One region of the Alkalihalophilus lindianensis genome, then DNA from elsewhere that is predicted to be linked to it. Evidence: a T-box and tRNA genes for the amino acid it is inferred to sense, from the RefSeq annotation. Region 1 holds a T-box; the other holds one or more tRNA genes.

Region 1 (15,756 bases):
AAAGAAAGCGCAAGAGTGGTACAAAATTGAACATAGTTCGGAGCCACCAGGGCTTGGGTTAAAGGTTCACCCGATTCAGCATCAAACGATGACATCTGTTGAGCCGAAAACAGAAGAAGAAAAGATTATTAAATTTTATGAAACAACTCCTCCTCTAACCTTACTCGAAATTCGTTCAGATGGAGCTTATGTTGCCCCTGCAGATGCGAAAATTGTTGAATCCTTACTAATGGATTATCAGCTATTACCAGGTGTAGCGAATGTCTTAATCGATTATGTTCTTTTTCAGCACGATATGAAGCTTCAAAAAGCTTTAATTGATAAAATTGCTGCTCACTGGGCTAGGAAAAAAATTAGTAAAGTAGCCGATGCAATGGTTCTTGCAAGAGAAGAACAAGAAAAGAAAGTCTTTGCAAAGGAAAGAAGCCAATCAAATGCCTCTTCTAAGCGTACGCAAGGACCGAGAAAGAACACAAGGCGCGATCGTTTACCAAAATGGTTAGTAGAAGAAAAAGAAAAAGAGAAGAATAAGGACCAAGAAAAGAAAACGCCTGAATCATCTCCTGAAACCACTGATGCCAAAGAACGTTTTGACAAGATGATGGAGGAGCTTAAAAAACGCAAAAGGGAGAAAGGAGAGAACTAGATGAAGCCAATACAATCCACGTTAAAACAGTGGACTAAAAGTGCAGGATTACAAGAACGGCTAGAGAACCAAAAGAAAGAACTTTTTAAAGACCCTTTTATTCAAGAATTTTTGAGAATGGAAAAATATTCGCTTACTACTGAAATGGTTGACCGTGGTATGGTGAAATTGTATGAATTTAAGAAGGAGCGAACCCATTGTGCGAATTGCCCTGGATTAAAAGCATGTCCGAACATGATGAAAGGTTATCAGCCGACCCTTCAGATTGAACGTGGACACCTAGAGCTTCGCTATCTCCCTTGTGCCTTAAAAGTTCAAGAAAAGCAGCATAAAGAGCAACAACAATTAATGAAGTCACTCTACATCCCAAAAGATATTCTTAAAGCTCGGTTTGAAGACATTGATATGGATGGAGAGCGAGAAGAAGCGGGGGCTGCTGCTCTTGAGTTTGCTTTAAAAGCAGAGCCAGGTGAAAACGGTGAGGGCTTGTATTTCTACGGCAAATTTGGCGTCGGGAAAACGTATTTAATGGGTGCAATTGCTAATGAGCTTTATGAGCGCGGGGTTGAATCCTATACGGTGTATACGCCTGATTTCTTTCGTGAGATGAAACAATCGATAGGTGATGGGACCTTTCAAGGTAAACTCGATCGGATAAAACGTGCCAAAGTATTGATTTTAGATGATATTGGAGCTGAAACAACATCGAGTTGGGTTCGCGATGATGTACTTGGAGTGATCTTGCAATATCGTATGCTGGAGAAGTTACCAACTCTTTTCACCTCGAATTATGACTATGATGAGCTAGAGGAACATTTGTCTTATTCCGATCGAGGTGGAATAGAGGAGCTGAAAGCAAAGCGCATTATGGAACGTATTAAACACCAAACGACTTTTGTGACGGTTAAAGGTCATAATCGACGGGAGTCTAAATAATAAATTTGAAATTTTTGGTACAAGAATCGCCCTTGCTTTCTTAAGGGTTCTATCTGTGATAGGATGAAGGTATCTTAAATTGATAGATTGTGAGGGTCATGATCATGAGCATCGATGCAATTCTTGAACGTGCGGTAAATGGGGAGCGCATCTCAATGGAAGATGCGATTGCTTTATATGAAAGTGATGAAGTAGAAAAAATGGGTGAGGTAGCCAATAAGATAATGAAGAAGTGGCACCCGGAACCTGTTACAACTTTTGTAATTGGAAGAAACGTTAACTATACAAATTTCTGTGATACGTACTGCCGTTTTTGTGCGTTTTATCGTAAGCCAGGTCACGATGAAGGCTATGTTTTAGAAGATGAACGTATCTTCCAGAAGATTCAAGAAACGATTGATGTTGGTGGAACGGAGATCTTGATGCAAGGTGGTACTAATCCGGACTTGAAATTAGATTATTATACAGACTTGCTTCGGGGTATTAAAGAACGTTTTCCTGATATTTGGATGCACTCTTTCTCACCAGCGGAAATTTGGAAGATTGCAGACGTTTCTAATATGACTGTAGAAGAAGTTCTACGCGAGTTACATGCTGCAGGCCTAGATAGCATGCCTGGTGGTGGAGCTGAGATTCTTACAGAAGAGACTCGTCTTCGTGTCAGTCGCTTGAAGATTACATGGGAGCAGTGGATGGAAGCGATGAAAGCTTCTAAACGTGTCGGCATGCATGGTTCTGCCACAATGGTTATTGGGTTTGGAGAATCAAATGAAGAGCGTGCGCTTCATCTTCAACGTGTACGTGATGCTCAAGATGAGACGGAGTGCTTTAAAGCATTCATTTCTTGGACATTCCAACCGGAGAATACAGGCATGTGGAAAACAGAAAAACTAGGTGCGCGTGATTATTTGAAGAATGTTGCGATCTCTAGAATCTTCCTTGATAATATTGCAAATTTCCAATCTTCATGGGTTACTATGGGACCAGAGGTTGGAAAGCAGTCGCTTGAATACGGTTGTAATGATTTTGGTAGCACAATGATTGAAGAAAATGTGGTATCAGCAGCTGGTACGACACATAAGGTTAATACGAATGAAATCCTTCGTTTAATTCGTGAAGCTGGTAAAGTTCCAGCACAACGAAACACCAAATATGACATTGTACGTATGTTTGAGGGTGAAACGGCGGCTGAAAAAGATTTTACCATGCAAAATTAATCATAAGCTCTTTTCCTTATATTTAGGAGAAGAGCTTTTTTGTTCCCCTTGAAAGATGGTATGTGAAAAATTAATCATTTTTTTGACACAACAGCATAGGATGGAGTAAAGCCTGTCTAAATGACTTCATGAGTGTGTAATCATAGATGAGTTTTCTAGTTGAGTGGGTTAGGGGGAATAGGTGTGATAGCCATTCATTTTGAAGAAGAACGTGACTGCAAGCAATTGTATGTATTATTACGTGATTATATTGAAAGGTATGCGGAATTAGGGTTAGGTGGCAAGGTTGAGTCAAATGGGGTTGAAACCATTGTGCTTAATTATACAAATAAGCATGTAAGCTTCTATGACTCCTTTCATCCACTATTAACATCAGTTCTTACAGAGCATGTCATTAAAACAAGAGAAGATGATTGGTTACTTGATATTATTGAGACAATGTTCTATTTTACAGATGAGGAAGAACAACAACAAATTCTTACCATAGCCAGGTCGATTTTAGAAGGAGATCGAAGTGATTTGCCATCTTTAGTTCCTTTTTTTAATCGATATGCCTATATTTATGATGCGTTTGCTAATAGTTTAGAAGAAGAAACGAACTTCTACTACGATCCCTTTTTAACGTTTCGACTAAGAGAGTACGGTGAGATGTTAATAGATTGTGTAGAAATTGCGATTGATGAATACATGCTAGAGCAAGAATATCAGAACATGATTGAAGACTTTCGTCAATATGTTCAATGTAAACCCCAGAAGTTCGAGGTGATTTACGTTGTGCATGATGAACAATTTATGTTTTATGATAAACATTTTAGAAAGCTTCCAAAAGATGAGGTTCTTTACCATCTGCAAGAAGAACTGGTTTTTGAGGAAGCAATTGAACTTGATAATATGGTGATTAGTCCACTCGTCAGTATGGTTCCAAGTATGGTTCATGTCTTTTCAGATGAACCAGATCACGGGGTCGTTGTCACCATCCAAGCAATTTTTCAAGAACGTATGAAATTATACCCATATCATGATTATGAGAAAAAAAGATTGGAATAAATAAGATGCCCTCTTGATTTTCCATTTCCGCGTCCATATAATACTACATATCAACACATTTGATATGAATGGTTATGATGAGGATAAGAGGCGCCACATATGACTTACAGAGAGGGAAGCATCTGCTGCAAGCTTCCTAGTACGTATGGATGACCTTACCACCTCTGAACTGCGCAGGGAAACACTGAAGTGGATTAACTAGCGCCGGCGCACAGCCGTTATCCTGTATGATGAGTTGCTACATACAATGTATTTTTTTGTTGTAGCGAAACAAGGGTGGAACCACGAACTACACTCGTCCCTTCTATGATGAAGGGACGAGTGTTTTTTATTTACAAAAAAAAGGAGTCGAGAAGAATGGCAGATGTTCTAAAGATTACATTTCCAGATGGTGCAGTAAAGGAATTTCCAAACGGCACGACCACAGAAGATATTGCTGCATCTATTAGCCCAGGTCTGAAGAAAAAAGCATTAGCTGGAAAGTTTAATCATACATTGGTTGACCTTCGTACACCACTCACTACTGATGGTGAAATTGCGATTGTAACGCAGGATTCAGAAGAAGCACTAGAAATTATGCGTCATAGTACAGCACATTTAATGGCTCAAGCAGTAAAGCGTTTATTTAAGGGCGTGAAGCTTGGTGTCGGTCCTGTAATCGAGGGCGGATTTTACTATGATATCGACTCAGAAGAGTCCATTACAGCAGAAGATCTACCTAAAATTGAAAAAGAAATGAAGAAACTTATTGCAGAGAACCTCGAAGTGAAACGTGTAGAGTTAAGCCGTGAGGAAGCAATCGCTCGTTATAAGGAAATTGGCGATGAATATAAATTGGAACTAATTGAAGCGATTCCTGAAGGGGAGAGTTTAACGATTTATGAACAAGGTGAGTTTTTTGATCTTTGCCGTGGTATTCATGTTCCATCTACAAACAAAATTAAAGAATTTAAGCTTCTAAGCCTTGCGGGAGCTTACTGGCGTGGAGATAGTAAAAATAAAATGCTACAACGTATTTATGGAACAGCATTCTTTAAGAAAGCTGACCTAGATGAGCACCTTCGTTTATTAGAAGAAGCAAAAGAACGTGATCATCGTAAGCTTGGTAAGGAACTGGGGATTTTCGCATTGTCACAGAAAGTTGGACAAGGCTTACCGCTATGGTTACCGAAAGGTGCCACTGTACGTCGAGTGATTGAGCGTTATATTGTGGATAAAGAAGAGCGCCTTGGTTATCAACATGTGTATACACCAATTTTGGGAAGCTCTGAGCTATATAAAACTTCCGGTCACTGGGATCACTATAAAGATGATATGTTCCCAGTAATGGAACGCGATAACGAGGAGTTCGTCCTTCGACCAATGAACTGCCCACATCATATGATGGTATACAAGCAAGACATGCGTAGTTATCGTCAGCTTCCTCTACGTATTGCTGAGCTGGGTATGATGCATCGTTATGAAATGTCTGGTGCTGTATCAGGATTGCAACGTGTTCGAGGTATGACGTTAAATGATGCTCATATCTTCTGTCGCCCTGACCAAATTAAAGAAGAATTTTTACGAGTGGTGTATTTAATCCAAGAGGTGTACAAAGATTTCGACCTAGAAGATTACAAGTTCCGTTTATCTTACCGTGATCCAGAAGATAAAGAGAAATATTTTGATGACGATGCAATGTGGGAAAAAGCGCAAAGCATGCTTAAAGAAGCAATGGACGAGCTAGATGTTGATTACTTTGAAGCTGAAGGGGAAGCTGCGTTTTATGGCCCTAAGTTAGATGTACAAGTTCGTACGGCTCTTGGAAAAGACGAAACATTATCAACTGTACAACTTGATTTCTTATTGCCGGAGCGCTTTGACCTAACGTATGTAGGTGAAGATGGTCAACAGCACCGACCTGTTGTTGTGCACCGTGGGGTTGTTTCAACGATGGAACGTTTTGTCGCTTTCTTACTTGAAGAGTACAAAGGGGCATTCCCAACCTGGCTTGCACCTGTACAAGTTCAAGTGATCCCTGTATCTCCAGATGTACATTTAGATTACGCGAAGAAAGTTCAAGATCAACTTCAAGCTGCAGGAGCTCGCGTGGAAATAGACGAGCGTAATGAGAAGATTGGTTACAAAATTCGCGAAGCCCAAATGCAAAAGATTCCATATATGCTTGTACTTGGTGATAAGGAAATGGAAGCAGGAGCTGTTAATATCCGTAAATACGGTGAGCAAGCGTCTGAATCAAAAGAGCTTCAAACATTTATTGATGACTTAAGTGGAGAGTTGAAGAAATAAACCTTCTGCTAAACGTCACATCTAGGTGCAAATGAAATAATTATGTAGCATGATTAAAATAACCATTGCAATGTGGACAAACATTCGTTAAAATAACGAAGTCGGACATATTGTGTTGACATCTTTAAAAGGATTATGCTATAGTTATCTAGGTAATCAAATAGAGGAAACAAAGCAAGCAGAGGCGCCCGCTTCTCACCTGATTGACGCTAAGGTTGTTGACAGGTATGATGGGATTCATTTTTGAGTAAATGATCGAAGTGTGGGCGTATTGTGCGCCCGCACTTTTTTTCATGAATCGGTGCATGTTCTGTATATCAAGTTATGATGAACAGTTATGCGATAAATTGCTTTGATCCGCGAAAATCCTTTGGAGGTGGCTCATTATTAGTAAAGACATGTTGGTCAATGAAGGGATTCGTGCCCGTGAAGTACGACTCATTGGAGCGAATGGCGATCAAATTGGAGTCAAGTCAAAACAAGAAGCGCTTGAAATGGCGCAAAATGTAAATCTCGACCTCGTATGTGTTGCTCCTGCTGCGAAACCACCTGTATGCCGCATTATGGACTACGGTAAGTTCCGTTATGAGCAACAAAAGAAAGACAAAGAAGCACGTAAAAAGCAAAAGGTTATCAATGTTAAAGAGGTTCGTTTGAGCCCAACGATTGAAGACAATGACTTTAATACGAAGCTTCGCAACGCTCGTAAATTCCTTGAAAAAGGAGATAAAGTAAAAGCTGCGATCCGCTTCCGTGGACGTGCGATTACTCACTCCCAAATCGGAAGAGTAGTATTAGAGCGTCTTGCAAAAGAATGTGAAGATGTTGCTGTAATTGAAGCGAAGCCTAAGATGGAAGGTCGTAGTATGTTCCTAATTTTAGCGCCTAAAACTGAAAAGTAACATCGACTAGCTTGAAGAAGATTAAAGGAGGACCTTAGTTATGCCTAAAATGAAAACTCATAGAGGCGCTGCGAAGCGTTTTAAAAAGACTGGATCTGGAAAGCTTAAGCGTGCGCATGGCTTCACTAGTCACTTATTCGGTAACAAGTCTCAAAAGCAAAAGCGTAAGCTACGTAAGTCTGCTATTGTACACTCTGGCGACTTCAAGCGTATTCGCTCAATGTTAACGTACAAAAAATAATTGATTCGTTCGGATTAAAAGGAGGGAACTTCGATGCCAAGAGTAAAAGGCGGTTATGTCGCTCGTCGTCGTCGTAAAAAGGTATTAAAGTTAGCAAAGGGTTATTTCGGTTCTAAACACTTATTATTCAAATCAGCACAAGGACAAGTAATGAAGTCCTTACTATATGCTTACCGTGATCGTCGTCAAAAGAAACGCGACTTCCGTAAGCTTTGGATTACACGTATTAACGCAGCAGCTCGTATGAACGGTCTTTCTTACAGCCGTTTAATGCACGGTCTTAAGCTTGCTGAAATCAACGTAAACCGTAAGATTCTTGCGGATCTTGCTGTTAACGATGCAGAAGCATTTGCACAATTAGCTGAAAAAGCTAAATCAAGCCTAAATGCATAAAACAAACAAAAGCGCGGCATTCTTGCTCGCGCTTTTTTTGATGAGAAGGCAATGAAGTCGGGGGTGAGTAGATGGAATGGATTATTTATTTATTCCTTATTAATATCACATCTTATCTCGTTATGGGATATGATAAGAAACAAGCTAGAGTTAAAAAATTCCGTGTCTCAGAACGGAATTTATTTATACTAACGGTTATAGGAGGAAGTATAGGGACTTATATGGGAATGAAGCAGCATCGTCATAAAACGAAGCATCGGACATTTACTGTGGGAGTACCTTTAATCATAAGTATCCAAATCATACTTGCAGCTTTCATCATATTCAGATAATAAACATATAATGATGGGAGAGGAGGATTGCTACTGATGGATGAATTTCTAGATAGTTCGCTAGCTTTTATCGAACAAAGTGGCTGGTTAGCTCCACTCTTTTTTATTCTTTTGCATGTTTTTAGGCAAGCTTTCTTTATACCCGTTCTGATTGTTTGTTTAATTGGAGGCTATTTATTCGGTACCTTATACGGTTCAATTTATTCAATTATAGGATTAACTGCAGTTAGTATTGTGTTTTATGGTTTGGTACGAATTTTCCCAGGGCTTAGGAAGAAACTAACGAATATGAAGCAACATTTCTTTAAAGATCGTCAAGATTGGAATCTTCCACAGATGATGATTATTCGGATGATGCCACTTGTTCATTTTCACGTCGTTTCCTTGTATTTGATCGAGACATCCAAAAACCTACGAGAGTATACGAATAAATCCTTTCTAGTTAGTATTCCACCAGCTATTCTTTATACGGCATTTGGTGATATGATTCATGAGCTACCTCTAGCAGGAACCATTGTTTTTGCAGTCTTTCTTTTCATCTTATTTATGTTAGTGAGACGAAAACAATCAAGCATAAGTTGGGAAGAGTTTTTCCATACAAAAAAACCGTAACCATCTCAATTAAATTATTGAGTGGAAACGGTTTTTTGTGTTAGCGTCGCAAAAATTCTTTAATGGGACTTTTCCATTCGATTTTTGCACTAGGATAACGAAGTCGAATATCCTCTTCAATAAAAATAAAGTCCTCTCGGTGCAAGCCTTTAAGGCGTTCTGTATCACGAGCCCATATATAGATGGAAACAATCTCAAAAGATTGCTCTGTGGTTCCTAAATATTTTTCGCCTTCAAACATGACACCTTTATAAGTGAGTAAAAAATTCTTACGTACATTTTTTTCATCATCTAAAAAGAAAAATTGTCTTTTTTCATGTGCTTGTTCAAGTTTACGGCGTGGATGGAATACATACTTAATCGCAGAGTAGACGATTAATACAATCGCAATGAGGAGTAACAAACGAAATAACAGTACCACTTCTCTATCCCCTTTCTTCGAGGCTTTCTACTTATTATAGTCTATACGAATTAGAACGTCATTGGTTGCAAAATTCTAATGAAAAATTGTTATAATAATTAAGGATAGGAGTGATCTAGATGAACTTAAAAAAGTTATTTGAGACACAAGAACAGTTAAATGACAGAATATTATCTGAACATAAGCTAGAAAATCATGATTTATTTGCAGAAAAGCAATTAGCTTTTCTCGTCGAATTAAGTGAACTTGCAAATGAGACTCGATGTTTTAAGTATTGGAGTAAAAAAGGACCGTCTAGTAAGTCTACGATATTAGAGGAGTATGTAGATGGGCTTCATTTCGTTTTAACACTAGGTCTTTCTTTAGGATATACCACGTTTGGACAATCTAAAAACAGTTCCAAAGAGCGTACATTGACGGAGCAATTTTTATATGTAATGGAATGTAACCATCTCTTAAATGAAAAACAAACAGAAGCGAGTTTCCATGAACTAGCACAGTCATTTTTAACGTTAGGAAGCCTTTTAGGTTTTGGAGAAGATGAAATTGAACAAGCCTATTTTAAGAAAAATGAGGTAAATCATCAAAGACAAGATCAAGGGTATTAAAATTCTTTCGAAATAATTTGAGTTGCGAAATAATTTCATTTATACTTAAAAAAGAGTGAAAAAGTGGGGGTATAAATGAAGTACCTTTCACGATCGAAGGGAGAAATACATAATGACGAAGCTTGATGAAAAATTGCAAATGCTAAAAGATTTAACAGATGCCAATGGAATTCCGGGGAACGAAAAAGAAGCTCGTGATGTCATGTCTAAGTACATTACTCCATTTGCTGATGAAGTGACAACTGATGGGCTAGGAAGCCTTGTAGCAAAGAAAGTAGGTTCACAAGACGGCCCTAAAATTATGATTGCTGGCCATTTAGATGAGATTGGTTTTATGGTGACAAGTATCGATGATAAAGGTTTCCTTCGCTTTCAAACAGTCGGTGGCTGGTGGGAGCAAGTGATGCTAGCTCAACGAGTAACAATTATGACGAAAAACGGGAACATCCCTGGTGTAGTGGGCTCAAAGCCACCACATATTTTGCCAGCTGAAGCTCGTAGAAAGCCAGTTGATAAAAAAGATATGTTTATTGATATTGGTGCAACAAGTAAAGAAGAAGCAATGGAATTCGGTGTTCGACCAGGAGATTCCGTTGTTCCAGTCTGTGAATTCACGGTTATGAAAAATGAGAAGTTATTAATGGCTAAAGCATGGGACAATCGCATTGGCTGTGCCATTGCGATTGATGTACTGCGTGAGTTAAAAGGTGTCGACCACCCTAATACTGTGTATGGCGTGGGTACGGTACAAGAAGAAGTTGGGTTGCGTGGAGCACGTACTTCTGCTCATTTGATCCAACCTGATATTGGATTTGGCGTCGATGTGGGAATTGCTGGAGATACTCCGGGCGTAACGGAAAAAGAAGCACTAGCCAAAATGGGAGATGGACCACAAATTGTGCTATATGATGCATCGATGATTTCTCATAAAGGGTTACGTGATTTTGTAACAGACACTGCAGATCAACATGATATTCCATATCAATTTGATTCAATGGCTGGTGGTGGCACAGATTCAGGAGCGATCCATCTTACTGCCAATGGGGTACCTGCACTATCGATTACAGTGCCTACTCGTTATATTCACACTCATGCAGCGATGCTACACCGAGATGATTATGAAAACACGGTTAAATTAATTGTAGAGGTAATTAAGAAGCTTGATAGTAAAACAGTAGAAGCAATTACGTATAATTAATAAGAGAATCCGGTCCATTTCGGTGGACTAGATTTTTAGAATGAGGTTTAACAATTATAGGTGAGGGCATAGGCAAGCACAGTTATATGACTTTCAATGAATAAGCGTCTAGTTCAAGTCTAAGACTGAGAGCTAGACGCTTCTTTAAAATTACTGAAGTCCTTGCGAAATTTGCTGGCAGAGTTGATCCTTTTCTTGTTCATTGGCATTTTTCCAATAAACTTCAAATAAAACCCCTAGACCAGGTAACATTTTTTCTTCGCCTTTTTGAATGGCATCTAGAATGGTAGCTTCGACTTCTTCTTCACTGCTGCCTTGAATATTAGCCATAATTGCTCCACGTAAATTAAAACCCATTTGAAACAGCTCCTTTAGTATGGAAATATTTTTCTTGCTTGCATTAGTATGTCGCAAGCCACACTGGATTATGAGTGAAAAAATCGGTATGATGGGTGATAGGACATGAACGTATAAAGGAGAAGAGCATGAAACGAATTGATTCTGTAAAGAATGAGCAAGTTAAAAATTGGAAAAAGCTACATACGAAAAAGGGACGTGATAAAGCAGGGCGCTTTCTAATAGAAGGGTTTCACCTTGTAGAAGAAGCCCTAAAAGCGAAATTCCATATCGAAATGATCATCATGACAGAGAAAACAGTTTTACCACTATCGTGGCAAATTGATGAGAATGATTTAGTGATCGTTAGCCCTCAAGTTTTAAAAGAGATTTCAGAGACGGAAACTCCACAAGGGATTGCGGCAGTATGTGCCATTCCCGAAGCACCCTCTTTTGATAGGCTGAGTGGGCAATTTCTCCTTATTGATCGAGTCCAAGACCCAGGTAATATTGGTACGATGATTCGTACGGCTGATGCGGCTGGAATGACTGGGGTCATACTTGGTGAAGGTAGTGTTGATTTATTTAACAGCAAAGTGATTCGTGCATCCCAAGGTTCGATTTTTCATATGCCTGTTATTCGTGGTTCGCTAATGGAATGGGTGGGGAAGTTAAAAGAAAAAAATATACCCGTATTTGGAACGTCCCTTACAGAGGCCAGTTCCTATACTGCCATCGAACCACAACCTGAATTTGCCTTGATTGTGGGTAATGAAGGAGAAGGTGTGTCGAGTGAATTATTAGAGAAGAGTAATCAAAACATTTATATTCCAATCTATGGACAAGCGGAATCTTTAAATGTAGCAGTCGCTACTGGTGTTCTTTTGTATTATTTGCGTGGTTAAGTAAATGAGAGCTTGCACACGTTCTTGAAATTATCTATAATATAGAAGCAAATAAATAAGATACATGCGAAGAAAGAGATTAGTACGTGTTACACCACCATAAAGGGAGGAAATGTCTAAGACTGTAAGCATTTCTATGGCAGGAAGCACTGAATTCACTCTGGAGCAGACATCGGAAAACAAGCTAGTACCTGTTAAGATGTTCCGGCAATGAGCCGTTATGACAATGAAGAATGTAATGAACCATTGGTTTATTATGAAATAAGGGTGGTACCACGAGTCTTCGTCCCTTTAGCGGGAGGCGAAGGCTTTTTTTGCGTTCTTTTTTGGAACGGAACCAAACTGGACGAATTACTGAAGGAGGAAATGAGCATGCGTGAGCGTTTAGAAGAGCTACAAGAGCGAGCTTTAGCACAAGTTGCTGAAGCAACAGATGTGAAAGCATTACAAGAAGTAAGAGTTGCTTATTTAGGAAAGAAAGGACCAATCACCGAGGTGCTTCGTGGAATGGGTAAACTTTCTGCTGAAGAGAGACCACTTATTGGTCAAATGGCAAATGATGTTCGTGACGCCATTAAATCAAAAATTGAAAGTAAAGAGGTTGAACTTGAAGCAGCAGCTGTAGAGGCGAAGTTGGCTAATGAAAGCATTGATGTGACACTACCTGGTCGTCCTGTATTAACCGGATCCCGTCATCCTCTAACAGCTGTAGTTGAAGAAGTAGAGGATGCGTTTTTAGGACTAGGTTTTTCAGTTGCAGAAGGTCCTGAAGTTGAAACAGACTACTATAACTTTGAAGCATTAAATTTACCAAAAGATCACCCAGCACGTGATATGCAGGATTCGTTTTACTTTACAGATGAGCTTTTATTACGTACTCATACTTCTCCTGTACAGGCACGTACTATGGAAAAGTATGAAGGTAGAGGTCCGGTGAAAATTATTTGTCCAGGTAAAGTATTCCGCCGTGATGATGATGATGCCACACATTCACATCAATTTATGCAAATTGAGGGTCTTTTTGTTGATAAAAATGTGCGCATGAGTGACTTAAAAGGGGTACTTGAAGCATTTGCTCAATCCTTCTTTGGTCGTGATCGTAGCATTCGCCTTCGTCCTAGCTTCTTCCCATTTACAGAACCTTCTGTAGAGGTTGATGTTTCATGTGGGATGTGTGGGGGAGAAGGGTGTCGCGTATGTAAGAACACAGGTTGGATAGAAGTTCTTGGAGCAGGGATGATTCATCCACGTGTACTTGAAATGAGTGGATTTGATCCGACCATTTACAGTGGTTTTGCCTTCGGAATGGGTGTAGAACGCCTTGCGATGCTTAAATATGATATTGATGATATTCGTCATTTCTATACAAATGATGTACGCTTTTTAGCGCAATTTAAACAGGTGTAAGGGGGAATAGACATGTTAGTATCTTATAAATGGTTACAAGATTACGTGAAAATAGATGACGTTACACCAAAAGAGATCGCAGAGAAAATGACTCGCGGTGGTATTGAAATTGACTTCGTACATGAGTTGAATCAAGGCATCAAAGGTGTAGTGGTAGGGTATGTTCTCTCTTGCAGTCAACATCCTAACGCTGATAAGTTAAATGTTTGTCAGGTGGATGTCGGAGAAGAAGAGCCAGTTCAAATTGTATGTGGCGCACGAAATATAGCAGCAGGCCAATATGTTGCTGTAGCTAAAGTAGGCGCAGTCCTTCCTGGTAACTTCAAAATAAAAAAAGCAAAGCTACGTGGCGAAGTATCACAAGGAATGATTTGTTCGTTGCAAGAGCTCGGTATTGAGAGCAAGCTTGTTCACAAAGATTATGCAGAAGGTATTTATGTCTTTAGTGAAGATGTTGAAGTAGGTGCAGATGCACTGGCTATCTTAAATTTGGACGATACGGTTCTAGAACTAGACTTAACGCCAAACCGTTCAGACTGCTTAAATATGTTAGGGGTAGCTTATGAAGTGGCTGCATTATATGATCGTAACGTTGAACTACCAACGATTGAGCTAGATACAAATAAAGAACAAGCATCGGATTATATTAGCGTATCTGTAGAAAATGCCATTGATAATCCTTATTATGGTGCAACAATTATTAAAGATGTGAAAGTAGGTCCATCACCATTATGGTTGCAAAATCGTCTGATGGCAGCTGGCATTCGTCCAATCAGTAATGTGGTAGATGTGACGAACTACGTATTACTTGAATATGGTCAACCACTCCATGCTTTTGACTATGATCGTTTCGGTTCTAAAGAAGTTGTTATACGCCGTGCAAATGATGGAGAGAAGATGGTGACACTTGATGATGCTGAGCGTTCATTAAATGCCGATCACCTTCTTATTACAAATGGAAAAGAGCCTATGGCAATTGCTGGTGTAATGGGTGGAGCGACTTCGGAAGTGAATCAAGAAACCTCTACAATTTTACTTGAAGCTGCTTACTTTAATCCTTCTACTGTAAGAAAAGCTTCCCGTGATCTTGGCTTACGTAGTGATTCAAGTGCTCGCTTTGAAAAAGGTGTAGATCCTGCTCGTGTAAAAGTAGCGGGTGAGCGTGCAGCTTCTCTTATTGCAGAGCTTGCAGGTGGTACGATTGTCTCAGGTGTGGTTTGTGCAGATGAACTAACTGTGGAAGAACAACAAGTGGCACTAGACTTAGAGCGTATGAACGACCGTCTTGGAACGACGATTAAAAAGACGAATGTGGAAGAGATTTTCAACCGTCTACAATTCTCATTTGAAGAAAATGGAGATCATCTTGTAGTGACTGCTCCAACTCGTAGACAAGACATTCAAATTGAAGAAGATTTGTTTGAAGAAATTGCTAGGCTGTATGGTTATGATGCTATTCCAACAACTTTACCTGAGGGGGCAACAACTCAAGGAGTGCTAACTCGTTATCAGGAAAAGCGTCGCCGTGTTCGTCGTTATTTAGAGAGTACTGGACTCACTCAAACGATTACTTACTCTTTAACAAGTCCTAAGAAGGCTGAAGGATTTGCAACGGATTATCCAATTGAAAAGGCAGTTCGTTTAGCTATGCCGATGAGTGAAGATCGTAGTACGATGCGTACAAGTTTAATTCCTAACTTATTTGATGTTTTAACATACAATTTGAATCGTAAAAATAGCGACCTTCACCTTTACGAAGTAGGTTCAATTTTCACAAGCGAAGAAAAAGAATTAACAACTCAACCAATAGAAAGAGAAATGGTTGCGGCAGCATTTACTGGAATGTGGCAAGAACACCCATGGCAAGCAGAGAAAAAGCCTGTGGATTTCTTTGTGGTCAAAGGGATTGTGGAAGGTCTATTTGCTGAAATGGGTCTTAAAGATCAAGTTAAGTTCCAACAGGCTAAGCTTGAGAAGATGCACCCAGGTCGTACTGCGGTTGTAGTCCTTAATGATGAAGAGATTGGCTTTATTGGACAAGTACACCCAACAACAGAAAAGCAAGAAGATTTGCGAGAAACTTACGTGTTCCAGCTTGATTTAGAGAGCATTCTCACAGCAGATGTGGCACCTGTTGTCTATGAATCATTACCAAGGTTCCCAGCTATTCAAAGGGATATTGCCTTAGTGGTTCATAGAAGTGTAGCAGCCGGAGAGGTTGAAGCGGTTATTCGTCAAACTGGTGGCAAATTGTTAAAAGCTGTTC
Region 2 (15,756 bases), on a different contig from region 1:
TATAATCGTCGTTCCATCAACTAATTCTGCTTCTTGGTTACTAAGAGCGCTCATCTGTCTTTCACTAAAAGGAACGGTTTTCCCCAGTACATGCCCAGCAGAGATCGTCTCCTCAGGTAATTCAACATCAATTCGAACATTGTTATCTCGCAACACTTCTTGAATGGTTGCTTGAGCAATCATGTTCATTTGATTCGAATTATTTTTATCGATTAATTGCCAGGTTAAAAAGATATTTAGGAAGAGGAAGGTGATAATGAATATGGTTTTTGTGCGATTCCAATTCATTGAATCTCCTCCCCGTTTGCTTCTTGATCAAATTTAACTTTTTGCCATTGATTATCATAAAGTACATACCAGTATGGTTCAAGTGTCACTAAGGACACATTTTGTTTATTCATTTCATAACCAACCATTACTTTTTCAAGTTTAGTCTCATCAAAAAACTCTTGTTCCTCTAATCGTTCTAGCACAGCCTCACCAGAAGGGAGCTCTACTCGTTGAATCGCATTAACCGGTTGATTATCCAGGTCAAAAAGAGGACGTTCATAGCTAACAATCTGAGTTCCGATTCTGCTAACCTTTAACCTCATGATACTCTGTCCCTCATAACTAATAACTGGAACGCCATCAACATGTAGCAAGTATTCAGCTTCCTCACGAACATCAGCTGCCGACCAGCTTGAAAGAGTATAAGGATCAGACCATCCACCATGACCATTAATAAAGTCATAACTATTTTGGACAATATGACGACTACTACGGTCTTGGTTTTCTGAGAAGAGAGGATTATTATAATCCATAAATTCCCCATCATTTCGTAATTGGATGATCCGATTACCATCTGTATATGATTCTACTAGATCTGCATAATTAGCCCGAACCGAATTCGGCTCATTAAACAGCTCATTAATAAAATAATTCACATCAATAGGACTTGTTGTATATGTCATCTGTCTCGCTTCTATCGGTTCAGTTGGTACATATACATGCTGATGAAGTTGAGAGGAGTTCGTTCCTGAATGAACAGCTGTTACAGGTATTTTCTCCCCTTGCAGCATTTCTTCAAACTGATCGACTGATAAGGTCGTCTCTACTTCAATCACTCTAGAATCTTCTGCAAATAACAATTGCATCGCAATATCATTTTCACTTGAATCCCTATATAAGTAGAGTCGATCAACTTCAGATGAAGGGAGGTTGAAGACATCACGATCTACTTCAAACATCGCAAGAAGGATGTCTGTTGGAATCGCAGCAGGGAAAACGACTTCTATTCCTGCACTCACATTCTGCTTCGGAAAGGGCCCTGTAGCAAGCATGTCCCCTTCTATCAAATCGACTTCAAGAAGCATTTCATAGAACGCTTCAAACTCTTCTGTTGATTTCGGGATCATCGAGGTTTGGCCATCTATATGTGTAATCAATTGTTCTGGTTTTATCACATCGCTCATTTTCACTTCTTGATTATTTAGGGGTGTACGTTCAGATTCCTCCGACTCACCTAAGAAGTTGATATCAGGCTGAAACGTCCACAATTGCCAAGTCAGGACAATACTTAACCCAACTAAGCCTATTAATAATCCTGTTTTGACGTGTTCGTAGTTCATGCCTCTCCCCCCTTAAACGTAGAGTAAGGCAATGTAAAGTAAATCGTTGTACCAGAACCATATTCACTACTTACCCAAATCTCGCCACCATGAGCATGGACCAATTCTTTTGCAATCGCAAGACCAAGTCCAGTTCCGCCAATGCTTCTAGCACGGGCTTTATCGACTCGGTAAAAACGATCAAATATTTTAGCTTGGTTTTCACGCGGGATTCCCATTCCTTCATCAGAAATACTGACCCGCACATTGTGCCCTTGATGAAGGAGAGTTGTTGTGACGTTTCCACCTTCAGGAGAATATTTCATGGCATTTGAAATAATGTTATCAATGACTTGTGTTAATTTATCTTTATCCACCTCAACATAGGTTGGATGTCCGGAAATATGGCGCGTAAAGTGAATATTTCGCCCTTGAGCGACCATTTCAAAGCGATCAATCACCTCGTGTAAGAACTGACCAAAATCAACCCAGGTCATCGTTAAACGATAATCGTGACTATCGATTTTAGAGAGCTGTAAGAGGTCATTAACTAAACGAATCATCCGCTCAGTCTCATTTTGAGTAACGCCAATAAATCGTGGTGCTAATTCAGGGTCCTCAAGTGCTCCGTCCTCTAACGCCTCTAAGTAACTTTTCATCGTTGTCAGTGGTGTTCTGAGCTCATGTGATACATTCGCTACAAATTCACGACGATCTTGCTCAATTTTTTCTTGCTCGGTTACATCATGCAAGACTGTAATCAGTCCATTTATAGGACCATCCTCTTCTTGAATGACAGAGAAATTGGCTTCGATTAGAAACTCTTGATCATCATCGCTGAAATCTAGTAAGATTGATTCTGTTTGCTCAAATAAATCTTCTAGCTCATAAGACTCAGGTAACCTCAGTACATCTGGTAATAACCGTTTTATAACTTCATAGCTTTGCACACCGAGTAATTCTTCTGCTCGTTTATTCATTAAGATAATTTGACCATTTTGATCAGTGGCAATTACACCATCCGTCATATGGGCTAAAACAGAGCTCAATTTTTTCTGCTCACGAGCACGAGTAGCTGTGGCATCTTGAAGCTTATACGTTAATTCATTAAATGAAAAAGCTAATTGACCGATCTCATCGGTACTATAGACAGTAACCTGCCTAGAGAAGTCACCCTGCCCCATTCTAAGAGCTTGCTTACGCATGTCCATAATTGGGGCTGTAATCGTTCTTGCTAACAAAATAACAAGTACAGCGGTAATTAAGAGTGCAATCACGGTGCCACTAAGTAAAATACTATTAATCTGCTGCATCTGATCATAAATATCTTCCATTGAGGACTCAATGTAAATCGCACCTAGAGTATTATTTTCTTGGTCCTTAATGGGCACAGCTAAAACTTGAACACGATCCCCCGTTTGTTCATCGCGTAAGATCGCAGCATCCCGTGCCCCTAGTAAAGCCCGCTTCACTCTAAATTTCGTCGTCTGCTGACCGACGATATGCCGGTTTGAAAAATTAGATGTGCTCAGGATCTCACTATTGCTATCAATGACTTGAACTTCAGCATTTTCAATCGTAAATGTCTCTCTTAAGAGAGCATTTATATCACTATATAACGTACTTCGATCTTCACGAGGCTCCATCATTTCCTGGGCAACATTGTATCCTAGCAAGTTTGCACGTTCATTTAGCATCTGATCATGATTAAAAACAAGCTGTTCTTCAAGCTTTCCTGTAAAATAAACGCCAATGATCTGCATCGCCATAAAAATAAGCAACACATAAATGATGATTAATTTAAATTGTATTGACTTAAAAAACCCAACCTTTCGATCCATTAACCTTGCTCCAGCTCTTCTGGTGATGATAGGTAATAGCCTACACCACGTCTAGTAATGATCCAATTAGGGTAGCTTGGATTATCTTCTACTTTTTCACGAAGTCTACGAACTGTTACATCAACCGTTCTCACATCTCCAAAATAATCATATCCCCATACAGCTTGCAGCAAGTGTTCACGTGTCATAACTTGGCCCAGATGCTTTGCAAGATAATGAATCAATTCAAATTCTCTATGAGTGAGTTCAATCGTTTCACCGCGACGCTTCACTTGGTAGGCGTCTGGATAGATCGTTAAGTCACCTACAGTCAACTCTTTGTGAGTAGATGTTTCTTCTGCACCAGCTTTACGACGACGTAAATTTGCTTTCACGCGTGCTAATAACTCTCTTGTGCTAAATGGTTTGGTTACATAATCATCTGCCCCGAGCTCTAGGCCTAACACTTTATCAATCTCGGAATCTTTCGCCGTTAACATAATGATCGGAACATCATATGTTTTTCGTACTTCACGGCAGACTTCCATTCCATCTTTATGAGGTAACATAATATCTAGTAAAATTAGATCAGGCTCTTCTTTTTTTACTTGTTCAATAGCTTCTAAGCCATCGTACGCACAAAAAACTTTAAAACCCTCTTTTTCTAAATTAAATTTTAATATATCAGCGATTGGCTTTTCATCATCTACTACGAGAATACGTTTATCCATTCAAAAATCGCTCCATTCCAACTTAAAAGTTTCTATCCACATTCTAACATAAGAAGCCCAAAGACGTAGGGAAAAAGAAAAGCTGAGGCGACTGTTTAGGTGCGCTTGGGTTGGAGGGCGAGCAATATGAAATCGTTTTTTGATTTCATTTGATCGATTGAAACACATAAGCACCTAGGAGCCGGAGCTAGACAATAGAAAAGCTGAGGCGACTGTTTAGGAGGTGACGTTTCGCCCGCTTTCGCCCGATTAACGATTGAATGTCCTCTTTTTTTCTATATAACAAAAAATCGCCTCTGCAATAAACAGAGACGAAAATAAAAAAAGCGTGCCTATGCACGATTATAATAAAAGTGGTGCCGGCCAGAGGACTTGAACCCCCAACCTACTGATTACAAGTCAGTTGCTCTACCAATTGAGCTAGACCGGCAAAAAATGGTGGCTTGGGACGGAATCGAACCGCCGACACATGGATTTTCAGTCCATTGCTCTACCGACTGAGCTACCAAGCCTTACTTAACACTTGTACCATCTTATCACATGAAAGAATGAAAGTAAAATGGCGGTCCGGACGGGACTCGAACCCGCGACCTCCTGCGTGACAGGCAGGCATTCTAACCAACTGAACTACCGGACCAATTGTAAATATGTAATGGTGACCCGTACGGGATTCGAACCCGTGTTACCGCCGTGAAAGGGCGGTGTCTTAACCGCTTGACCAACGGGCCATTCTAAACTGGGTTTAAAATGGTGAGCCATGAAGGACTCGAACCTTCGACCCTCTGATTAAAAGTCAGATGCTCTACCAACTGAGCTAATGGCTCTTAGTGATAATGACGCTCACTTTAAGTAGTAAAGCTTGTCATCGTTCGCTGCAACTCTCAGCGACAAGAATTATAATACCATGATTCAGAAAGCCTTGCAACACTTTTTCAAAACTTTTTTTAAAAAGGTTTTATATGTCTAAGGCACTCATTAAAGAATAGCGAATTTTGAGGAATTGCGCAAGCTCTATTTTTGCTTTTTATAATAGTGTTAACCTCAAACTTTTTAAGAGTTAAAGCCATCTAAGCTAGCTTAGATGGCTTTACTACTAAACGATTATGCAAACACACCACGAACAAGATTAGTTTGGTTACGGTCTGGTCCAACTGAGAATACAGTTAATGGGATGCCTGTTAATTGCGATACACGCTCAATATAATGACGCGCATTTACAGGAAGTTCATCTAAAGATTTAACTCCAGTGATATCTTCATTCCAGCCAGGAAGCTCTTCATAAACAGGCTCACACTCAGCTAGAACTTTAAGGCTTGCTGGGAACTCTTCAATAACTTCGCCACGGTATTTATAAGCTGTACAAATCTTCAACTTCTCAATTCCTGTTAATACATCAATTGAGTTTAAAGATAGGTCTGTAATACCGCTTACACGGCGAGCATGACGTACCACTACACTATCAAACCAACCAACACGACGTGGACGGCCAGTTGTTGTTCCGTATTCATTTCCTACTTCACGAATGTTATTTCCAATTTCATCATGTAGCTCAGTTGGGAATGGGCCATCACCTACACGAGTCGTGTATGCTTTAGACACACCTACTACATGATTAATTTTAGAAGGACCTACACCAGAACCGATAGTCACTCCACCTGCAATTGGATTCGAAGACGTAACGAATGGGTATGTTCCTTGGTCAAGGTCAAGCATAACCCCTTGCGCACCTTCAAATAATACACGACGTCCTTCATCAAGTGCATCATTTAAAACCACTGAAGTATCACACACATACTTCGCTACTTGTTGACCATATTCGTAGTACTCATCAAGGATTTCTTCCTTAGTAAATCCTTCAACTTCATAATATTTTTCAAACATACGATTTTTTTCAGCTAAGTTACGCTCTAGCTTCTCTTCAAACACTTCACGATCTAGGAGGTCAGCCATACGAATTCCAATGCGAGCTGCCTTGTCCATGTAGGCAGGACCGATTCCTTTTTTCGTCGTACCAATTTTATTTGCACCCTTACGTTCTTCTTCTACAATATCAAGTTTCAAGTGATAAGGAAGAATAACATGCGCACGGTTACTAATACGTAAGTTACTTGTATCTACATTACGCTCGTGTAAATAAGCTAATTCTTCTACCAATGCTTTCGGATCAATAACCATACCGTTTCCGATTACACAGTCTTTATCTTTATAAAAAATCCCAGACGGAATTAAGTGAAGTTTGTACTTCTTTCCGCCGAAAACAATTGTATGTCCTGCATTGTTTCCACCTTGGTAACGAGCGACAACCTCAGCTTTTTCAGAAAGATAGTCTGTAATCTTCCCTTTACCTTCATCGCCCCATTGTGTACCTACTACAACTACTGATGACATATGTTGCACCTCCGTCTCGGACGTTTAAACCGAGAAATTTCAAAATCCATTGACAAGTATACCAACATACCAGAAAATCGTCAATAAAACCCGAACATTTAATAGAATGTACACAAGTTCGTTCGTATGAATCTTTTTGCTTTTAATCAAAGTGATATGTCATTAGAGTAACGCTACATTCACTAAACTATACGTTAAAAAACCTGCACTCCTAATAGAGAGGCAGGCTTATATTTAAGCACCAGGGGGCATATCACGTTCATCATGCCGTCGGTCTAAATTGACAAATTTATTATATTCTTTAACAAATGCTAGCTCCACGGTACCAACTGGACCATTACGTTGCTTCGCAATAATAATTTCAATAATATTTTGATTTTCTGATTCCTTGTCATAATAATCATCACGGTACAAGAAGGCGACGATATCAGCATCCTGCTCAATACTTCCCGACTCACGAATATCAGACATCATTGGACGCTTATCTTGACGAGATTCGACTCCACGAGAAAGCTGTGAAAGGGCGATGACGGGTACTTCCAGCTCACGTGCGATCGCTTTTAGCGTACGAGAGATCTCAGAGACTTCCTGTTGACGATTCTCACCACTACGTCCATTCCCTTGAATTAACTGCAAGTAATCAATCATGATCATGCCGAGTCCTTGCTCTTGCTTAAGACGTCTGCATTTAGCACGAATATCATTTACTTTCACGCCGGGGGTATCATCAATATAAATTCCCGCTTTAGCAAGGCTCCCCATTGCCATCGTCAGCTTTTGCCAATCCTCAGAGGTAAGAGCACCTGTACGCATTCGTTGTGCATCAATATTCCCTTCAGCACAAAGCATACGTTGGACAAGTTGGCTTGCCCCCATCTCGAGACTAAAAATCGCGACATTTTCACTCGTTTTAGTGGCGACATTTTGAGCAATATTCAAGGCAAAAGCCGTCTTACCTACTGAAGGGCGAGCTGCTACAATAATTAAATCATTTCGCTGGAAGCCGGCCGTCATATTATCAAGTTCAATGAAGCCTGTTGGAATACCTGTAATATCACCTTTTTGATTTTGAAGCAGCTCAATTTGATCATATGTCTCAACAAGGACATCTTTTATCGAAATAAAAGCACTCGTATTTTTACGCTGTGCCACATCTAAAATGGTCTTCTCCGCATCATCTAAGATTGCATCTACTTCATCTTCACTCGTATAGCCATCAGCTGCAATATTCGTAGCGACTCGAATCAGACGACGTAAAACAGATTTTTCCTCAACAATGCGGCTATAGTATTCAACATTGGCTGCGGTCGGAACGGCATTTGCTAAATCACTTAAATAGCCAATACCGCCGATGTCATCGAGCCACTTACGATCTTGTAGTTCGGATGTTACTGTAACTAAATCAACCGGTTCACCTTTTTCAGCAAGATCGAGCATGACTTCATATACGCGTTGATGAGCAGCTCGGTAAAAGTCATCCGGCAAGAGACGCTCTGATGCGGTGACAAGTGCTACATCAGCCAAGAAGATCGCTCCTAATACTGCTTGTTCTGCTTCAATATTTTGCGGTGGGGTTCGATCAGCAAATAAATCACTCATTGCATTACTTCCTTTCTGTAAAAATGAAAAAGTCTGATCTTGCTAGGGATTGCAAGATATTCTTGGCACCTAGTGAGATCAGACCACTTATTCGTTATTCGCCTTCTACGACATGTACTTTAACCGTCGCAACTACTTCTGGATGAATTTTAATTGGGACATTTGTATACCCCAGTGAGCGAATCGGGTCGTTAAGCATTATTTTACGCTTATCTACCTTCATTTTCATACCGGAAAGTGTTTCCGCTATTTGTTTTGTTGAAATAGCACCGAATAAACGCCCACCCTCACCAGATTTTGCTTTAATTTCTACAGTTAAGGCTTCTAGCTCTTCTTTGTATTTATTTGCCTTCTCAAGCTCTTCTGCTGCTTTTTTCTGTTCGCTGTTCTTTTGGGCATTAAGATTGGCTACATTTCCTTTTGTTGCTTCAACCGCTAAATTATTAGGTAATAAGTAGTTACGAGCATATCCTTCAGATACGTTCTTTAATTCACCTTTTTTCCCTTTTCCTTTAACATCTTCTAAGAAAATAACTTTCATCTTATTGTCCCCCTTCTAAACTCTCATCAATCGCTTTTTCAAGTCTCTCTCTTGCTTCATCAAGTGTAACTCCTTGTAGCTGAGTCGCTGCATTTGATAAGTGTCCGCCACCATCTAGGCGTTCCATAATCACTTGGACATTTACATCTCCTAGTGATCGTGCACTAATGCTTACAACATCATCCTTTCTTTTGGAGATCACAAAGGATGCGGCTACATCTTTCATCGTTAAAAGTGTATCAGCTGCTTGGGCAATCACAATTTGGCTTAAGCTTTCTTCTTCATCTGCCATTGCAATCGTCATACCATCTCGGTACATATCAGCTCTCTCTATTAGCTTAGCACGTTTGACGTATTGGTCCATGTCTTCTTTTAATAGCTTTTGAACCAATGTCGTATCCGCACCGTTTGAACGTAGGAACGAGGCGGCATCAAAGGTTCTTGCCCCTGTACGAACAGCAAAGCTTTTTGTATCGACAATAATCCCTGCTAATAGTGACGTTGCTTCAAGCCTATCCATTTTAAGCTGCTTTGGTTGATACTCAAGAAGCTCTGTGACCAATTCTGCTGTAGATGAGGCATACGGCTCCATATACACCAAAACAGGATCATCTATAAACTCTTCTCCACGTCTGTGATGATCAAGCACAATAATACGATCGACCCTTGGCAACAATTTTGGCTCCATTACAAGAGATGGCTTATGGGTATCGACGACGACTAATAATGTTTGATCGGTCACATAGTCAAGAACTTCATCAGGTGTGACAAATTGCGACCATAGATCTTCGTGACTTTCGACTTCTTCCATTAACTTTTGAACATCATGGTTAATGTCATTAGGGTCAAGGACAATAAAGCCCTCTTTCCCATTCACTTCAGCAATTTTCAACACGCCAATAGCTGCTCCAATTGAATCCATATCGGGGTTTTTATGTCCCATAATAATGACACGGTCACTTTCAAGAACGAAATCACGTAAAGCATGAGAAATAACTCTTGCTCTAACTCGTGTACGTTTTTCCATCGCATTGGATTTTCCGCCATAAAAACGTACTTTTCCATTCTTTTGCTTGATCGCTACTTGATCGCCACCACGACCGAGTGCTAAGTCTAAACTTGACTGTGCAAGCTTACCTAGTTCACGTAAAGACGTCTCACCTGTACCAACCCCAATACTTAATGTAATTGGTACTTTTTCTTTACCCGTTAATGTTCTAATTTCATCTAGGACATCAAAACGAATTTCTTCTATTTGTTTTAATGATTTATAGTTCATAATCGCGACAAAACGGTCAGACGCTGTTCTACGCAATAAAATATCATTATCATTTGCCCACTTATTTAAAGAAGACGTTACTTGGCTCATTAAGCGACTTCTAACTTGATCTTCCATTCCTTGAGTCACTTCATCATAATTATCTAGATAAATGAGAGAAACAACCGTTTTCGTGTCTTCATATAACTCTTGAGTCTCTGCTTTTTCAGTCACATCAAGAAAGTAAATGAGACGTTCTGTTGGTTCAAAAGTAACGTGATAAGACCTTGAACCCACTGTAATGACATTCGTTTCCACTTGATCTTCAATCATTGGAGCAAGGGCATCATGCAGGTCCTCTAAATGTTTATCAATTAAGTCATTTGCAATATGTTGACTCACAAAAGGATTAACCCATTGGATCATTTTTTCATCATTATAAAGGAGAATACCAACAGGCATCTTCATGACTGCCTCTTCCCCCGCCTTATTTACACGGTAGGACAGCGTTTGGATATATGCTTCTAAGTCACGTTCAAACGCAAATCGCGCCTGGGACGTGTAGATGGCCAGCACACCTAATATGAATAAACCAATGACGCCCATTTGCCAGTGATAGATCATTAATACACTACTAAAAATCACTGCCACAGCAAAAAGAGCGATTACGTGGTAGCCATGCCACCGCTTCATTAAGAACTTCGGCATAGTGTCAGCTCCTATTTCTTCTCGCTTTTGATTCGTTTACGTAAATCAAAGCCTAAATCAATAATCCCTATAATTCGAATGATCTGTGTCAAAGGGTTAACAATCAATGTCACAATAACAATAATAATCGGAAGTGCTCGGTTAACTTTTTTATGGTAACAATAATAAAATATAAACGCAAAACCTTGAACCATCATGACAATTTCAAGCAGCGGCAGGAGGTTCCATACAATAATATACATTGTAGAGCCTTCTTCTTGTCCGACAAGTAAGAGAATCATCACAATTAAGTAATACCACAAGAAAGACTTTGGAAATTGCCAATCTCTAAATGGTGGGAATTTCTCAACCTTGTTCCCGAGTCTGCGTAAAATAACAGTGGCAAGTAAAACCGTTAATATAGCCAGTCCAATACCACTCATAATAATCATAATAGGAACCAGATGCACAATCCTCTCAGTCATTTCATACATTGGGGCTAAAGAATCTGCTGGATCTTGTCCCATCCCAATTAATGTGGCTTCAGCTAGTTGGATTTGTTCACGTAACAGAGCCGACATAAACTGAATTGGATTCTCATCCATAAACAATGTTAACCCCACATACACGAGTAACATGTTAAGCATATAAATTAAGCTTCCACCAATTAATACATTAAAGGGTGCTAGCTTTCTACGGTACAATTCACCAATAACGAGGCCCGCCGCCCCAAAGAATAATGCCCCAGGAAGCCCTAGTAAACCTGCAATCATAAATGAGAGCAATATCGCTACAACGAGTAGCATCAATCCTGGCTTTAATCCTCTTCTCACAACAAAAAGGATAAATGGCAGTGGCAGTGCCCACATGGTTATAGAGGCAGCGAACGGGACATACAGCGTTATGGCTAATAAACTGACAAAAAGAGCAGCAAGTATAGCCCCTTCTGTGAGCGTTCTTGTTTGTTTCACACATTCACCTCATTTAACTTTCAGTACAATTCCGAAAGCCTCTTTACACGAAAGAGGTTTTTGACAGTTTCTCATATCCTTGTCTATTTTAGCGTAATTATGATTAAAATTAAAGCTTCCTTGGCTTACTAACACCTAAAAAGAGCATAAGGACGTAAAATATCAAGGAGAACCAATTAATCTCGATGCTTTATTAAAATAAAAAGCATGGTAGAAGCTCTACCATGCTTTATTATATGCTATTAGTTAACATCATTTACATACGGCAATAATGCGATTTGACGAGAACGCTTGATTGCTGTTGTAAGTTGACGTTGATACTTAGCAGACGTTCCAGTTACACGGCGAGGAAGAATTTTTCCACGCTCAGAGATGAAACGCTTTAGAAGATCCGTATCTTTGTAATCGATTTTCGTAATTTTGTTTACAGTGAAGAAACAAACCTTACGACGCTTTGGACGACCACGACGAGCCATAGGACAGCACTCCTTTCAATAAAAATGGTTTATGGTAATACACGCATTTCGTTGTATAAGCAGAAGAGGCATTAAAACGGTAGATCATCATCCGAAATGTCAATTGGCTTGCCATCATTGGCAAATGGATCATCATTAAATCCACCAGATTGACGATTGGGCTGTTGATTCTGTCTGCTATAATCGTTACCACCAGTTGGTGATCCGCCAGAAGGAAATGCATTCCCTTGCCCTTGGTTTGATCCTTTTGGTTCTAGGAATTGCACACTTTCAGCCACAACTTCTGTGATAAAGACACGACGTCCTTCATTGTTGTCATAGCTTCTAGTTTGGATTCGGCCGTCTACACCCGCTAAGCTACCTTTTTTAAGGTAATTCGCAACATTTTCAGCAGGTTTACGCCAAACGACACAGTTAATGAAGTCTGCTTCACGCTCTCCTTGCTGGTTTGAAAATGCACGATTTACTGCGAGCGTAAAGTTCGCTACTGCTACTCCACTCGGTGTGTAGCGTAGCTCTGGATCTTTAGTTAAACGCCCAACTAGTACGACACGGTTTAGCATCCGTACCCCTCCCACTTTTTCATAAATTATTCTTCGTCTTTTGTGATTAGGACACGAATAACGTTGTCGTTAATCTTGATAAGACGGTTAAATTCTGCAATCGCTTCTGAGTTAGCTTGTACGCTTAGTAAAACATAGAAACCTTCACGATAATCGTTGATTTCGTATGCTAGACGACGCTTACCCATCTCCTCAACCTTTTCGATTTCAGCACCATTCGTTGTTAGAACACCGTTAAAACGTTCGATGATCTCTTTGTTAGCTGCTTCTTCTAGGTTTGGAGCGATGATGTACATGATTTCGTACTTACGCATTCCGGTCACCTCCTTTTGGTCTAAACGGCTCCATAAGTGGAGCAAGGAGCAAAACTCATCTAATGAGTCATTTCACTCGCATTAGTAGATTATATCAGAATGAATCATAGTGTGCAAGCATCATCTCAATAGAAAAGAGAGTGGGAAGTGTGTTTTAACAATCATAAAATGAACAAGAAGGTCGCGGGTACGGGTGAATATACACCCCTCCTGAACTATACTTCGCTAAATTAGCACATTGTTCGTTTTTCAGCATTTTCTATATTAACATTCTCATTTAAAGATATTTATGAATCTTGAAATAAAAAAGAGGACTCAGTCATTTTTGAAATGGAGAGTCCTCTTTTTTATACAGAAATACTTTGCTTTCTTCACGCTCCGTTGATTGCAGCGGAAATCAACAACTATTATAAGAACGGATTGTTCGTTTCTCACTTTAAAATACTTTCTTACTATCCCAGCCTACCATCTAATTATCTAGGAAATAGAATTAAACATTAAAGCGGAAGTGGACAACATCCCCGTCTTGTACTATATATTCTTTCCCTTCAAGACGAACTTTTCCTCTTTCTTTCGCAACTGCCATTGACTCGGCATCAACTAAATCCTCATAAGAAACCACTTCAGCACGAATGAATCCACGCTCAAAGTCAGTATGAATGATTCCTGCTGCTTGAGGAGCTTTTGTCCCTTTACGATACGTCCATGCACGAACTTCTTGAACACCTGCTGTAAAATAGGTTTCAAGACCAAGTAAATTGTAAGCTGCACGAATTAATTGATCAAGGCCAGATTCTTCGATGCCGAGCTCTTCTAGGAACATTTGCTTCTCATCACCATCAAGCTCGGAGATTTCAGACTCAATTTTCGCACATACAACGATCACTTCACTATTTTCACCAGCTGCAAACTCTTTTACTTGCTTCACATAATCATTATCCTCTGGTGATAATAAATCTTCTTCACTTACATTTGCCACATAAAGTACTGGCTTACTAGTTAGAAGGTGAAGTTGCTTAACGATATTATCTTGGTCTTCAGTAAATTCAATGCTTCTTGCAGGCTTTTCTTCTTCAAACGCATCACGTAAAAGCTCTAGTACTTCAAGTTCAGCTACAGCTTCTTTATCTTTTGTTTTAGCAAGCTTAGCCACTCGAGTAATTCGCTTTTCTACTGATTCAAAATCAGCTAAGATTAACTCAAGATTAATGACTTGGATATCATTTAATGGATTAACACTACCTGATACATGAGTAATGTTATCATCGCTGAAGCAACGAACTACATGTGAAATCGCATCTACTTGGCGAATATGAGATAAGAACTTGTTTCCTAGCCCTTCACCTTTACTTGCACCTTCTACAATTCCCGCAATATCAGTAAATTCAAAAGCCGTTGGGATTGTTTTTTTAGGGTCTACAAGTTCTGTTAATTTTTGAAGACGGTGATCAGGTACTTCTACAATCCCTACGTTCGGATCAATGGTACAGAATGGATAGTTTGCAGATTCTGCTCCTGCTTGTGTAATCGCATTAAAAAGTGTTGATTTTCCTACGTTCGGTAATCCAACAATGCCAGTTGTTAATGCCATAATGGCTCACTTCCTTTTATATTCAGATTCACTAGTGTGATCATATTCTCTAATATCCCTACCAATTATAGATAGAGACCCATAAAAAAACAAGGTAATGATCATGATCATCACCTTGTTTTATGTTTATATTTTTAAGAAAGCGGAGCCTTTTCCAAAATACGTTTCATCTTTTTAGAGAAATCTTTCCTTGGAAGCATGACACTATGTTGACAACCCAAGCATTTAATCCGAACGTCCATTCCCATACGAATGATTTTCCAGCGGTTCTCACCACATGGATGCTGTTTTTTCATTTCAACAATATCCCCAAGTGCAAATTCTTTATCGGTCATCCTAGGTCCCCCTATCCAAGTCATCCGTTTTATTGCTAGTATTATACACCAAAATCAAGCGATGAGGGAGACTAGTAAAATCATTTTAGTCTATTTTGCATTCGCAGCATGATGCAAAATGGGATAGAGCAAGATCGCTGCAAAAACATATAAATTTAATACTCCATATAAAGGATAAAGAATGCTTATTAACGTCGAAAATCCAAATGTTGTTAGCGGTGCCATTAAAGCAATAAGGAATAAAGCAATTAACCATGCCTTCCCTTTTATATAGCCTCGAAGTCTAGAGATCAACCCAAAAATACCAGCAGCTGCGGTTGTGTATATCGCCATCCATAATAAAGCTGACATAATTAATACCATAAAATAGGGGTAATGCTTCAATATTGCAAATAACGGAATTTCATACAACATGATATCCCCTGCAACTTGCAACAAAGATTCATTATATAAAAAAGAGATGCCACCTAATATAAGCCCACTTCCTAAGCTAGCAACCCAAATCTCTCCTTTGTGACGGATCTCATTACCAACTGCTGCTAGAACAGCGACTAACGGTAAAATATTTAAAGATGTGAAGGTAAGAGCAGCTGGCCAATTATGTTGTTGGTCCAAGCGAAACTCAATAGGAAAGCCTTTCAAGGATTGAAACGCAATGAGAACACCTAATAAGCAAATAATTAAGATGGGAATAACGACTGCATTCATTGATGTCATCCCTTTGGTATCCCAAACGAATAACAAAACAACACAACCACCAATAAAGACAATCCCTAACCAATAAGGTAAATGGATAACCTCAAGCGTAGCTCCCCCGCCAGCTAACATAATTACTGTTGTAGAAAAGAGATAGAGCACAATCATAAAATCATATAGTTTCGTTAATCGCTTCC

Evidence for each region. A T-box is a leader RNA that pairs with one kind of tRNA and senses whether it is charged. The one in region 1 lies ahead of pheS (phenylalanine--tRNA ligase subunit alpha), so its partner is inferred to be a tRNA-Phe.
Region 2: it encodes a tRNA-Phe, which carries the amino acid that the T-box ahead of pheS (phenylalanine--tRNA ligase subunit alpha) is inferred to sense. The anticodon was not compared.

Annotation. Positions count from the first base shown of each region.
Region 1 covers NZ_JAWJBA010000003.1:87,117-102,872, forward strand. Annotated here, with positions in the region: gene RYX56_RS10540 (replication initiation and membrane attachment family protein) at 1-646, shown strand, start outside; gene dnaI (primosomal protein DnaI) at 647-1,582, shown strand; gene mqnC (cyclic dehypoxanthinyl futalosine synthase) at 1,687-2,799, shown strand; gene ytxC (putative sporulation protein YtxC) at 2,983-3,846, shown strand; gene thrS (threonine--tRNA ligase) at 4,204-6,135, shown strand; ribosomal protein L20 leader region at 6,306-6,432, shown strand; gene infC (translation initiation factor IF-3) at 6,534-7,037, shown strand; gene rpmI (50S ribosomal protein L35) at 7,078-7,278, shown strand; gene rplT (50S ribosomal protein L20) at 7,312-7,671, shown strand; gene RYX56_RS10580 (DUF1294 domain-containing protein) at 7,743-8,003, shown strand; gene RYX56_RS10585 (TVP38/TMEM64 family protein) at 8,040-8,615, shown strand; gene RYX56_RS10590 (sigma-w pathway protein ysdB) at 8,656-9,036, opposite strand; gene RYX56_RS10595 (dUTP diphosphatase) at 9,156-9,644, shown strand; gene RYX56_RS10600 (M42 family metallopeptidase) at 9,757-10,842, shown strand; gene sspI (small acid-soluble spore protein SspI) at 10,993-11,199, opposite strand; gene RYX56_RS10610 (TrmH family RNA methyltransferase) at 11,328-12,083, shown strand; T-box leader at 12,144-12,377, shown strand; gene pheS (phenylalanine--tRNA ligase subunit alpha) at 12,456-13,490, shown strand; gene pheT (phenylalanine--tRNA ligase subunit beta) at 13,503-15,756, shown strand, end outside.
Region 2 covers NZ_JAWJBA010000002.1:668,127-683,882, forward strand. Annotated here, with positions in the region: gene RYX56_RS09930 (two-component system regulatory protein YycI) at 1-288, opposite strand, end outside; gene RYX56_RS09935 (YycH family regulatory protein) at 285-1,610, opposite strand; gene walK (cell wall metabolism sensor histidine kinase WalK) at 1,607-3,430, opposite strand; gene yycF (response regulator YycF) at 3,430-4,140, opposite strand; tRNA gene RYX56_RS09950 (tRNA-Thr) at 4,495-4,570, opposite strand; tRNA gene RYX56_RS09955 (tRNA-Phe) at 4,577-4,652, opposite strand; tRNA gene RYX56_RS09960 (tRNA-Asp) at 4,701-4,777, opposite strand; tRNA gene RYX56_RS09965 (tRNA-Glu) at 4,794-4,868, opposite strand; tRNA gene RYX56_RS09970 (tRNA-Lys) at 4,889-4,964, opposite strand; gene RYX56_RS09975 (adenylosuccinate synthase) at 5,242-6,528, opposite strand; gene dnaB (replicative DNA helicase) at 6,763-8,127, opposite strand; gene rplI (50S ribosomal protein L9) at 8,222-8,668, opposite strand; gene RYX56_RS09990 (DHH family phosphoesterase) at 8,670-10,634, opposite strand; gene RYX56_RS09995 (YybS family protein) at 10,646-11,584, opposite strand; gene rpsR (30S ribosomal protein S18) at 11,827-12,060, opposite strand; gene ssb (single-stranded DNA-binding protein) at 12,132-12,623, opposite strand; gene rpsF (30S ribosomal protein S6) at 12,650-12,937, opposite strand; gene ychF (redox-regulated ATPase YchF) at 13,428-14,528, opposite strand; gene RYX56_RS10020 (DUF951 domain-containing protein) at 14,663-14,863, opposite strand; gene RYX56_RS10025 (YkvI family membrane protein) at 14,954-15,756, opposite strand, start outside.